3 regions of the Pararhizobium gei genome follow, and region 2 is predicted to be linked to each of the others. Evidence: predicted binding sites of a transcription regulator. Region 2 holds the regulator's gene; each other region holds the start of a gene.

Evidence for each region. Region 2 encodes PhoB, which activates phosphate uptake and scavenging genes when phosphate is short. Its sites were predicted from a motif close to TGTCATNNANCTGTCAT; they were not measured.
Region 1: olsB (l-ornithine N(alpha)-acyltransferase) is a predicted target of PhoB. The motif match lies at 1,605-1,621, and genes of this name have one in related genera.
Region 3: ugpB (sn-glycerol-3-phosphate ABC transporter substrate-binding protein UgpB) is a predicted target of PhoB. The motif match lies at 1,824-1,840, and genes of this name have one in related genera.

What each region holds. Positions count from the first base shown of each region.
Region 1 covers NZ_CP119409.1:673,495-677,675, reverse strand. Annotated here, with positions in the region: gene PY308_RS03160 (NADP-dependent malic enzyme) at 1-592, shown strand, start outside; gene olsB (l-ornithine N(alpha)-acyltransferase) at 676-1,533, opposite strand; gene PY308_RS03150 (PAS domain-containing hybrid sensor histidine kinase/response regulator) at 1,648-3,930, opposite strand; gene lspA (signal peptidase II) at 3,986-4,181, opposite strand, start outside.
Region 2 covers NZ_CP119409.1:798,108-802,288, forward strand. Annotated here, with positions in the region: gene pstB (phosphate ABC transporter ATP-binding protein PstB) at 1-779, shown strand, start outside; gene phoU (phosphate signaling complex protein PhoU) at 830-1,540, shown strand; gene phoB (phosphate regulon transcriptional regulator PhoB) at 1,653-2,336, shown strand; gene PY308_RS03755 (LysE family translocator) at 2,366-2,998, opposite strand; gene PY308_RS03760 (GcrA family cell cycle regulator) at 3,139-3,672, opposite strand; gene PY308_RS03765 (aspartate aminotransferase family protein) at 4,100-4,181, shown strand, end outside.
Region 3 covers NZ_CP119409.1:624,094-628,274, forward strand. Annotated here, with positions in the region: gene ugpA (sn-glycerol-3-phosphate ABC transporter permease UgpA) at 1-358, opposite strand, end outside; gene ugpB (sn-glycerol-3-phosphate ABC transporter substrate-binding protein UgpB) at 428-1,744, opposite strand; gene PY308_RS02885 (YraN family protein) at 1,870-2,238, opposite strand; gene rsmI (16S rRNA (cytidine(1402)-2'-O)-methyltransferase) at 2,228-3,157, opposite strand; gene PY308_RS02895 (CatB-related O-acetyltransferase) at 3,330-3,962, opposite strand.

The DNA of each region.
Region 1 (4,181 bases), 120 kb from region 2:
GCGCAACTATTCGACCGCTCTCGATGATGTTCTGCGCTGTATCGACCCGAAGCCGGGACATCGCGTCATCGGGGCCTCCCTTGCGCTTTGCCGCGGCCGCACCGTGCTCGTTGCCGATACTGCCGTCCATGACATGCCGTCCTCCGAGGAACTGGCCGACATTGCCGAGGAAGCGGCTGGCCTGGCGCGACGTCTCGGCTATTTTCCGCGCGTGGCGATGCTGGCCTATTCGACCTTCGGCCACCCCTCCGGCGAGCGCTCGGAACGGGTACGCGAAGCCGTCAAGATCCTCGATAAGCGTCGCGTCGATTTCGAATATGACGGCGAAATGGGGGCCGATGTGGCGCTGAACGCCAAGGTGATGGAGCAATATCCGTTCTGCCGCCTTTCGGGCACCGCCAACGTGCTGGTCATGCCGGCATTTCACTCTGCATCGATCTCGACGAAGATGCTGCAGGAGCTTGGGGGATCGACGGTGATCGGCCCGCTGCTCGTCGGCCTCGACAAGTCCGTTCAGATCGTCTCCATGGCGGCCAAGGATTCCGACATCGTCAACATGGCGGCCCTTGCCGCCCACAATGCAGGCAGCTGACAATCACTGCCGAAGGCACAATAGACGAAGCCCGCTCCCGAGACGTCGGGGGCGGGCTTTCTCGTTGTACAGCAAGGGGTTCTTCAGCTGGCGAAACGCCCTGCGTCGGCCCCGTAATAATTGATGTAGCGGCCGGAAATATTGTTGATCGGCAGAACGATCAGGACGTCGGTGGTCCGGAAGGCATGGTCGACAACCGCGCCTTCGCCCACCATTGCCCCGAGCCGCATATACCCCTTGATCAAGGGCGGCAGGGCGGCAAGCGCCTTGCGCATGCTGATCGCCTCGGTCGGCATCAGGTCCATGTTACGGAACAGTTCCGGCCGTGCGGTCACATGCCATTCGTCGCGCACGAGCATGTTGTGATGCAGGAAGGACAGCGCCAGCGCATGTTCCTCGGGCACGACGCCGGGAAAGGAACCGCAGCCAAACATGGCGTCGACGCCGTGCTTCAGGGCATAGGCCCAGTTTCCCTGCCAGAGAAGCTCGACGGTGCGCTTCGTCCGGTATTCCGGCAAAACGCAGGATCGGCCGAGTTCCATGAATTTCTTGTCCGGCTGGCGCTTGAGCAGCGCATCGACGCAGAATTCCGACGCGGAATAAAAACCGCCCGTCGCTTGAGCCACATCCTGGCGAAGCAGCCTGTAGGTTCCGACAATCTGCTCTTCGGCATCGCCTTCGATTGTCGTGTCCAGCACCAGAAGATGATCGCAGACCGCGTCCCAGATATCGGCATCGCGCTTGCGGCGAGCCGCCTCCTGCGGGATCTGTGCCTTCATCTCTTCCACGAAGACCTTGTAGCGGACGGCCTGCGCGGCATCGATTTCGCCGGCATTGCGCGCAAGCCGCGTTTCCAGAGTACCGATACGGCCAAGCACGTCGGCGGCGGGTGCCTTGGAGCTGCGGACACGGGTCAGCGGCTGGTCAGCCACGGTCACCATTTCCAAAGTTTCGGTTGCCATCGCGGGCCATCCTGATCGCTGATATCCTGAACGGGTTTAAACACGTTTCTGCAACAGGATAGTGACATCGGAAGCGCCCGCAAAGGCCAAACCTTAACGATCCAGCAAGCGGCTGACTTCGGTTGTCAGCGCTTGCGGATCGGCCGGTTTCGCCAGAACCGCGTCGGCTCCCGCCGCAAGAAGGTCCCGGAGGGTGTCTGCCTGCGTATCCGAGGTGAGAACGATCACGGGAACCGGCGGTTCATCGGACAGGCGTTCCTGCGCGCGCAATCGCTTGAGCATGGACAATCCGTCGCCGCCCGGCATATTGAGATCCGAGATGATCAGTCGCGGCTTGGCACGCTCTGCTTGCGACGCATCGAAAAGCGCCAGGTCCACTGCCTGGAAATCACGAACCGTGCTGACAGTGTGGCCGGCCCGCTCCAGAATGGCGCGTACCATCAGGGCATTGATCGGATCGTCCTCGGCCAGCAGCACGCCGCCCTGCGGCTGCCTGTCGTTCAAAACCGCCAGTTCGCGCAGGACCGGGCGGTTGTCGTTGATGGCATCGCGCACTTCCATCCCCTTCATTTGTCCGCGCAACACCGCGACAAGCGATTTTTCCCTGAGCGGCCGGATGAGCCAGGCGTGATAACCGTCCATCTGGTTGATCGGCCGGCCGGTCCGTTCCTCTGGATTGACCAGATAGGTCTTTCGCAGCGACGGATTGTCCAGCGCCGGCATCCGGGCGAGCAACTGCCGGAACTGCGCCGCATGGCGATGGTCCACGATAATGTCGGTGAGAGAAGCGCCAGGGGTCCGGGAACTCACGAACGCGCGCGCTTCGTCCACCGTTTCAGCAATTGTGCAGACACCGCCCAATGTTTTGATGGTTGCCGACAATGCTCTCGAAGCAGGCCCTGCTGGCGCCATGACCATAACACGGGAGCCGGAGAGGACGCCGAGCCGGGCAAGGGATGCTGTGGCTAAATCGGCGCCCTCGGCGGGAAACCGGATTTCGAAGGTGCTTCCCTTGCCCTTGATGCTGGACACCGTCAGGGAGCCACCGGATTCCTCGATGACCCGCCGTGAGATGGCCAGACCAAGACCAGAACCGCCCGCGCGTTGCTCGTTGCCACCGGCCTGCTCGAACTCGTCGAAGACACGCTCCTGCTCCCGCGGCGTCATGCCTGGCCCGCTATCCTCCACGCTGATGACAATATCTTTGCCGTCAACCGAGGCTGTGACGAGAACGCCGCCAATCTGTGTAAATTTCACCGCATTGCCAATCACGTTGAACAGCACCTGCCTCAATCGGGCCGCATCGAAATCCAAGAGGCCCGGAACATCCGCCATCACCGAGGAACCGACCTCGATGCCTTTCTCATGCGCACGGTGTGAAAGCATTTCGACGACGCTCTCGATCGTTTCGCGCAGGGGTTCCGGTGCCGGACGCAACCGGAAACGGCCGGCCTCGATCGACGAGAAATCCAGCAGGCCATCGACCAGGTGAACGAGCGCGTGCCCGGACTGGCGCATGCCGGCAAGATAGTTTTTCTGCTCGCTGCTCAAGCGCGTCTGGCCCATAAGGTGGCTCATGCCAAGAATGCCTGACAACGGCGTGCGGATTTCATGGCTGACGGTGGCAAGCAGCCGCGACTTCGCCTCGCTGGCGCTTTCCGCGCGGCGGCGCGCCTCCTCGCTTCTGCGGGCGGCATGAACTTCCTCGGTCACGTCTCGAGCGATGCTGTGCAGCATGAAGGCGCCGCTGGCCGGCTCCCGCGCCACGACATCATGCCAGTCGAAGAGCCGGACGCCGTTATCCGCCGCGATTCGCACGCGAAAATGATTGGGGCCGGACGCCGGCTCGAATTCCAGGCCCAGCGTCTCGCAGGTCGCGCCCTCCGGCCGTTGCCAGCCTGTCAGCCGGCAGAAGACCTTGTTGGCCTGCACGATCCGCCCGTTCGGAGAGCGTATCAGGGCGATATCGCCGAGCGCGTCATGAACCGTCGAGAGGAGCTGCGAGGTTTCGCTGCGCTCCCACCGCCTGTCGCTGGCGATTTCGCTACCGCCGCGTCCGACATTGTCCTTGAAAGCAGCTCGATACCAGTCGATGAGCAGCAGGCCCGCGCCTGACGTTCCGGCAAGGGCCAGAAAGCCGGAGAGAAATTGGAGATCGGCAACAAAACCGGCACCGAGAACGGCGGCTGAGCAAAGCAAGCCGACCCCTGCCAAAAGCAGCTTCACAACGGATTTGTTTCCGTCGCGCACTGTATCTTCGTCCGGTCCCGGCAAAACAGTCGGCGCATACTGAGGAGCGGGTTTATCGCCCAGAGTGCGACGGGGCACGCCGAACTCGTCTGTTATCCGCTTTCTCAGGTTCGGAAGGTCGCTCATGTTGCCTGCCTAGCACGGCAAGCCTTTTAAGAGACTTCAGCCGGCTCCTAAAATTTTACGCATCCTGCTTTTTCATATGCAGAAGCTCGTCCAGAATGATCGCGCCTGCCCCGATCGTGATAAAGCTGTCTGCGAGATTGAAGACGGCGAACGACCAGTTTGCTGTGTGGAAGAGCACATAATCGATGACATAGCCGAACACCACGCCATCGATCAGGTTGCCGATCGCGCCGGCAATGATCAGCGTGTAG
Region 2 (4,181 bases):
TGGACCAGAAGATGAGTAACGTTCCCTACAAAATGACCGGGAAGGACGTTTCGGTCTATTACGGCGAAAAGCGTGCGCTGTTCGATGTGAACCTCAACGTCCGCGAAAACACCGTCACCGCCCTGATCGGCCCGTCCGGTTGCGGCAAGTCGACCTTCCTGCGTTGCTTGAACCGGATGAATGACACGATCGACAGCTGCCGGGTCACCGGCAAGATCATGCTCGATGACGGCGATATTTACGATCAGACCATCGACGTTGTCGAATTGCGCGCCCGCGTCGGGATGGTCTTCCAGAAGCCGAACCCGTTCCCGAAATCGATCTACGAAAACGTCACCTATGGTCCGAAGATCCACGGTCTCGCCCGCACCAAAGCCGAATTCGACCAGATCGTCGAAAGCAGCCTTCAGAAGGCCGGTCTCTGGAACGAGGTCAAGGATCGCCTGCATGAATCCGGCACCGGTCTGTCCGGTGGTCAGCAGCAGCGCCTGTGCATCGCGCGCGCCGTTGCCGTCAGCCCGGAGGTCATCCTGATGGATGAGCCATGCTCCGCGCTCGATCCGATCGCGACCGCCAAGGTCGAGGAACTGATCCACGAACTGCGGGCCAACTACACGATCGTCATCGTCACCCACTCGATGCAGCAGGCTGCGCGCGTTTCCCAGCGGACCGCCATGTTCCATCTGGGCAACCTCGTCGAAGAAAATGATACCGACAAGATGTTCACCAATCCGGATGACCAGCGCACCCAGGATTACATCATGGGCCGCTTCGGCTGATGCCTGAGCCCCGCACCTCATCTGGATTGTGAACGCAAGGAACACCAACCATGTCTACGCATATTGTTTCCGTCTATGACGACGACCTGAAATACCTTACGCGCCGCATTTCCGAAATGGGCGGGCTTGCCGAGCAGATGGTCGCCGAATCGGTTCGCGCATTGGTGAATGCCGATCTTTCGCTGGCTCAGAAAGTCATCTCGGATGATGTCATTCTCGATGAGGCCGAGCGGCAGATCGGCGACAAGGCAATCGTCACCATCGCCAAGCGCCAGCCGATGGCAGCCGACCTCAGGGAAATCATGGGATCCATCCGGATCGCGGCCGATCTCGAGCGTGTCGGCGATCTGGGAAAGAACAACGCCAAGCGCGTCATTGCCGTAGCAAATGCAAGCCTGCCGCGCCAGCTTTCACGCGGGCTCGAGCATCTTGCCGAACTTGCGCTGATGCAGCTCAAGGAAGTGCTCGACGTCTATGCGTCGCGCTCTCCGGAAAAGGCCAACGGCATTCGCGAACGGGACAACGAGATCGATGCGATCTACACATCCCTGTTCCGTGAATTGCTTACCTATATGATGGAAGACCCGCGCAACATCACGCCGTGCACGCATTTGCTGTTTTGCGCAAAGAACATCGAACGCATCGGCGACCATGCGACCAACATCGCCGAGACAATCTTTTACATGGCGACCGGTGCGCAACCGGTTGGCGAGCGTCCAAAGGACGATACCGCCAATACGGTCGGCGCAATCGGCAACTGATCGAGCGCCGGTTAAAATGTAAGTAAGTTCCTACTTATGCGGCGCGGACGGCCAGGAGCCGTCCGCGTGACAGCCCTGCTGTGAGCGCCGGGCGTCAAGGAGTTGAGACCCCATGCTGCCGAGAATTGCCGTTGTCGAAGACGAAGAAGCGTTGAGCGTTCTCCTGCGATACAATCTTGAGGCCGAAGGCTTCGAGGTTGATACCATCAATCGAGGCGACGAAGCCGAAATCCGCCTGCAGGAGCGCTTGCCGGATCTTCTCATCCTGGACTGGATGCTTCCGGGCGTGTCCGGCATAGAATTGTGCCGCAGATTGCGACAGCGTTCCGAAACCGAGCGTCTGCCGATCATCATGTTGACCGCGCGCGGAGAAGAAAGCGAGCGGGTCCGGGGCCTGGCGACAGGTGCCGACGATTATGTGGTCAAGCCGTTTTCGACGCCGGAACTCATGGCCCGCGTCAAGGCGATGCTCCGCCGGGCCAAGCCCGAGGTTCTCTCGACGCTGCTGAAATGCGGCGACATCGAGCTCGACCGCGAAACCCATCGCGTCCACCGCAAGACCCGCGAAGTCCGGCTGGGACCGACGGAGTTTCGCCTGCTCGAGTTCCTCATGTCCTCTCCTGGCCGGGTCTTTTCGCGATCCCAGTTGCTGGACGGCGTCTGGGGACACGATATCTATGTCGACGAGCGCACCGTGGATGTCCATGTCGGACGTCTGCGAAAGGCGCTGAATTTCTCCAACATGCAGGATGTCATCCGAACGGTGCGCGGCGCAGGCTATTCCCTGGAAAGCTGATCGCAAATGGTCACCGCGGTCCGCACGTGTCAGCCTCGCTGAAGCGCGAGATGGGCACCGAGACCGACAAGAATGCCGCCGCCAAGCTTTTGTACAAGCCGCTGCACCCCGTTCGATCTGCGAAGACGGCGTGTCAGGGCGCCGGCCATAAGCACGCAGACGATGTCTGCCGATGAAAACATCAGGTTGACGATCGTCCCCAGAACGAGGAATTGCGCCCAGGCCGGCAGCGTCGCGGATGCATCCACGAACTGCGGCAGGAAAGCGACGAAAAATATCGCGGTCTTCGGGTTGAGGACTTCGACCGTTATGCTCTCGATGAAAGCGCGGCGTCCGGACTTAGGCCCTATCGCGGGCAGCGCCGTTTCCCCCTCGGTTTTTCTCCTGAACAACGAGATACCGAGCCAGATCAGGTAAGCGGCGCCGGCCAGTTTGACCACCATGTAAAGCATGGGGACGGCATGAAACAGCACCGACAGCCCTGTGGCAGCCGCCACCACATGAACATAGCAGCCCAAGTGGATGCCGAGCGACGCCAGCATCCCGCCACGGCGGCCATGCGCCATGGTTTGGGCCGCCGCATACAACATTGCCGGACCGGGAATATACGCGAAGATCGCCGTCGTGACGAAAAAGGTGAGCAACAGTTCGGTGGACGGCATCTTGGGTCTCCGGCTGACGCAGCCTTTCTACAGATCATTCCCGCGATACCATAGTTTTCAAACTGTGCCTGAGGCAACCAGAAACGAAAAAGTCCTGCAGAGGTCATCGGCAGGACTGATATCGGCTCAAATTGTTCTTTTCACCGTGTCCGGCGACGTTCCGCCGATGGCTGATAGGCGAGCTTGGCATGGAAGGTGCAGTAGGGCGACGTGTCCGGGGAATCGTTGCCGCAAAAATGAAACTCGTCCTTCATCGGATCGCCGATCGGCCATTTGCAGGTTCGATCGGTCAACTGCGTCAGGACCAGGCGGCGCGACATGGGAAGCACGACATTGCCCGCCGGAGCTTCCTTATACTGTTCGACAGTTTCGATTTCGGCGTCCTGCGCCATGACGGCGGCGTCTTCCTGACGTGTCATCGGTCGGGCGGCTGGACGCGTTGAGGTGGTGTATGCCTGGGGACGGGGAGCGATGACTGGCGCCGGGCGCTTAGTGCGTGTGGCGGTCGTTGTGCTGCCGCCTGCCTTTGCGCGGCCGGGCAGGCATAGGCGGTGCACTTTGCCGATCACCGCATTGCGACTGACGCCGCCGAGCTGTGCAGCGATCTGGCTTGCGCTCAATCCTTCAGACCATAACTTCTTCAGTCTTTCGACCCGCTCGTCAGTCCAGTTCATGGTCATCTCTCCATTCACAGCGTTGGTGATGGCCGAATCCTCCACCGAGCTCCGGACAGACTCCGAAGCTGAAACGCGATAACACTTTTGGTGACTAGGTCCGCCGCATGCGTTCTAGTAATTAAATATTAAGGTAGAGCCCGTGGGACTCCCTGACAAGAGTCCCGCGAATCCGACCGAATCGATTTTCAGGTTTTCCCCAACTTGCTTGATATGCGTGGCCTTTTTGCAAGCACCAAGTTTGGAAAAAAACCTGTAACCGCACGGCCGTCCTCGCGTCCGAAAAGCTTGCATTTGTTGACATTGCATTGCGGAATGAAGATAGTGGCGCCGCCGCCGAAAGGCGGCATTTTGATTTCCTGAGGGCCGGCGACGGCCCCTTCGCCAACGCTAAGCAATCACCGCGATGATTGAGGAGACCTGCGCCATGGCCCAAGCCACGCCGCTCTATGACACATATGCCCGTGCACCCTTGCGGTTCGAACGCGGTGAAGGCGTCTGGCTGATTG
Region 3 (4,181 bases), 170 kb from region 2:
CGGGGGCGACGGCGTAAGGCCAGACGAGCAGCGTCGTATAGACCTTGGCCGAGCGGGCAAGTCGATCGACGGCCACAGCAAAGAGCAGGCCAAGCCCCATGGAGATCACCGTGACGGAAACGGCGAAGACGGCCGTGGTCATCAGCGATTGCAGATAGTTCGGGTCGAGAAACAGCCGTTTGTAATGGGTCAGGCCAACGAAGACCGTTGACATGCCGAAGGGGTCTTCGCGCTCGAACGAGGATTTGATGGCCTGCCCGGCCGGCCAGATGAAGAACACCAGCGTGATGATCAGCTGCGGCGCGAGCAGCAGATAGGGTAAAAGCCGGTTGTTGAAGGTGGAACGCTTGGTTTCCATGGTATTCCCGCAGGCTGAAATGCGAAGAGAGGGCCGGCTGGCGGCCCTCTCTCTCAAACGCGTCAGGCGTCAGTTGGCGGCCTGGAACTCGCGCAGCAGGTCGTTGCCGCGTGTGACGGCGGAATCGAGTGCCTGCTGGGCGTCCTTCGTGCCGGACAGCAGCGCCTGGAACTCTTCGTCCACGACCTTGCGGACCTGGGTGAAGTTGCCGAAGCGCACGCCCTTGGAATTGGCCGACGGCGTGCCGCGGGTGATCTGCTTGATCGCGATGTCCGAGCCCGGGTTCTTTTCGTAGTAGCCCTGGCTCTGGCCCAGTTCGTAAGCGGCATTGGTGATCGGCAGGTAGCCGGTATACTGGTGCCAGTCGGCCTGGACCTCCGGCTTCGACAGATAGCTGAAGAACTTCGCGACGCCCTTGTAGGTCGCATCGTCCTTGCCATTCAGCACCCACAGTGTGGCGCCGCCGATGATCGAGTTCTTCGGCTCCTGGATTTCGTCTTTATAATAGGGAAGCTGGGCGAAACCCGGGGTGAAGTCCTTGGCGTTCTTGATCACACCGGCGCGGCCAGCCGACGAATTCATCGTGATCGCGCATTCCTGGGCATAGAACTTGGTCGCGGCATCATCGCCACCAACCGGACCGCCATACTGGAACAGGCCCTCGTCCGACCACGTCTTCAGGTTTGCCCAATGCTTGACCTGCAGCGGGCCGTTGAATTCAAATTCCGTATCGAAGCCGCCAAAGCCGTTGTCGAGCGAACCGAAGGGCTTGTCATGGATGGCCGACAGGTTCTCGGTTTGAACCCAGGTGATCCAGGCCGACGTGAAACCGCATTTTGCAGCGCCGGAAGAGACAATCTTTTTCGAGAATTCTTCAACTTCGGCCCATGTCTTCGGCGCGACTTCCGGGTCGAGACCGGCTTTCTTGAAGACGTCCTTGTTGTAGTACATGATCGGCGTGGAGGAGTTGAACGGGAACGACAGGATGTTGCCGTCCGTATCGGAATAGTAGCCGGTCACCGGCGTCAGGAAGGATTTCGTGTCGAAGGGCTCGCCCTGATCGGCCATCAGCTTGTAAACGGGATAGACGGCGCCCTTGGCGGCCATCATGGTGCCGGTGCCGACTTCGAAGACCTGGACGATGGCCGGCTGCTGGTTGGCGCGGAAGGCGGCGATTGCGGCTGTCAGGGTTTCCGGATAGGTGCCCTTGTAGACCGGCGTGACGACATAATCGCTCTGGCTGGCGTTGAAGGTTTTGGCGACCTCCTCGAGCTTCTGTCCGAGTTCGCCGCCCATGGCATGCCACCAGGTGATTTCGGTGGCAGCGAGCGAGGTGGTTGCGGAAAGCGCCAGCGCGGCGGCGGCAAGAATGAGCTTCTGGATCATGACGAGTCCTTTTCACCAGTTGGGATGAGATGGTGGACCGTCGAATAGGCGAGGTTTGTGACGCTTGGACCAAGCTTTTGTGTCAGTTGAATTACAATTCCCGGAGATGATCGTGAGGGAGATCGTCAGAATGCATCCTTCAGGTGCCGGGGCCAACGCCAGGGCAGCACGGCGATAATATCGTAGCGAACCGAAAGGCGCGCGAAATCCGGCTGACGCGCCAGCCAGAGATCGCTTGCAGCGCGAATGCGTTGTTGGGTAAGGTCCGAAACGGCAAAGACCGACTGGTCCAGCGTGGCGCGGGCCTTGACCTCGACACAGGCGATCAGGTCTCCCTTGCGGGCGATGATGTCGATCTCGCCGAGCTTGGTGCGGTAGCGGAAGCCGACGATGCGGTAGCCCATGAGAAGCAGGGCCGCTGCCGCCCGATATTCGGCCAACGCGCCGCGCCGCAGTGCCTTCAGCCGCTTCCTGTCAGGCGCCTCACGCTTCATCGCGTCCCTTCAACTCCAGAAGGCGGTCGTAAAGGTCCTTGCGGTTGAGGCCAGTCTGTTTCGCCGCTTCGGTTGCGGCCTTGCCGGTTGGCATATCCTTGACGAGCTTCACCAGAATAGCATCGACATCGATCGGATCGGGGGCTGCCGGCGCGTCCGGCGGCGCAATCACCAGCACGATCTCGCCTTTTACCGTCGCGCCCTCGTCGTAGAAGGCTTTCAATTCTCTAAGCGTGCCGCGACGAAACTCCTCGAAGGTCTTGGTCAGTTCCCGGCAGACCGAAGCACGGCGGTCCGGGCCGAGTTCGTCGGCCGCAGCCGTAATCGTCGCCGCAATCCTGTGCGGCGATTCAAAGAAGATCAGCGTTGCCGGCACGAGAGACAGCTCGCGCAGCCGGTCGCGTCGCGCCTTGTCCTTGGACGGCAGGAAGCCGGCAAAGAAGAAGGCATCGTTCGACAGGCCGGAACCGACCAGCGCTGCCAGTGGCGCGGATGCCCCGGGGATCGGCACGACCCGGTGGCCAGCCGCAATCGCGATCTGCCCGAGCCGGTAGCCGGGATCCGAGACCAGCGGCGTGCCGGCATCCGACACCAGCGCCACCGACTTGCCGGCATCGAGCGCCGCCAACAGCTTCGGCCCGGCTTCGTTGGCATTGTGTTCGTGATAGGCATAGGGCCGGTTGACGATGCCGTAGCGATCGAGCAGCACGCGGGTCACGCGCGTATCCTCGCAGGCCAGCACATCGGCACCGGCCAAGGTCTCCAGCGCGCGCAGGGTGATATCGGACAGATTGCCGATCGGGGTGGCCACCAGATAGAGCGCCGGCTCCAGCGGGCGGGCAGGAATGGTGGCGTTGTGCAGGCGATAGGTTTTCTGCCGCTCGCCCGTCTGTGCCTCGCCCGATGCTTGGTTTTCCACTGTGGTGTCTTTCCGTGTGTTTTGGCTTGCCTTTATGGGGGAGTGGTACAGTGGGGACAAGGGCTGACGCGTTGGATGTGGGGCAAGTCGACAGAAGCATTGAAGCAGCAAGACGGCTATTTGGGCCGAGCGGTATTAATATGCCACGGCAAGAACTGGGATTGCCTGGTTGTCAAACCCGTTTAAGGGCAGCAAGGTCACCCGTCTCAAGGAAAATCAAGTTCGCCTCGATTTTTTCAACGGGCCAATCCCACCAAGCAATATCGAGAAGCTCGCTGATTATCTCCGCGGGGTAGCGCATTCGGATGACCGTGGCCGGGTTTCCTCCAACGACGGCGTAAGCTGGAACGTCACGGGCAACGACCGATCCTGCGGCAACGATTGCGCCTACACCGATTTGAACACCCGGCATGATGGCTGCATTATGGCCAATCCACACATCGTGCCCGACAATTGTATCTTTCACGGGTAGGTCTCTGTAGCCAAAAGTCTCGGGTCTGAAGATGCGGAAAGGGTAGGTTGAAAAGCCCGTCATTGGATGGTTGGCAGAACTAGTTATGAAATAACTTCCCCGAGCGATCTGCACAAACTTGCCGATGACCAGCAGTTCGCGGACACTGTGACCCAGGTAGGGGGCAAGTATTTCAGCAGTGTTCTCCGGCTTACCGGAATGGGTGAAATAGCTGTATTCGCCAATCTCCATGCGCGGATGACTGATGACGTTCTTCAGGTAGACGGTGTCGTGATAGAGTGTGCCGTCCGGCAGAGTGATTGGGTGCGTTGCATTCACATTGAGAAGAGACATTAGAAGTACCGTTCAAATAAGCCAGCGAAGGAGTGTCTCAGGCTAAACTCCAAGGCAGAAGGAATCCATCGAGCGACTCAAATGCTTTCATGAATGTTTTGAATTGCGCTTTGCTTTACGCTTTACGGTAGCATTCGCATTTAACTCATATCGAGATGCAGACAGCCTGATCTACGATACGACTTTGTGGCGATACCGAAAGCCGTTGGGCGGAGGGCT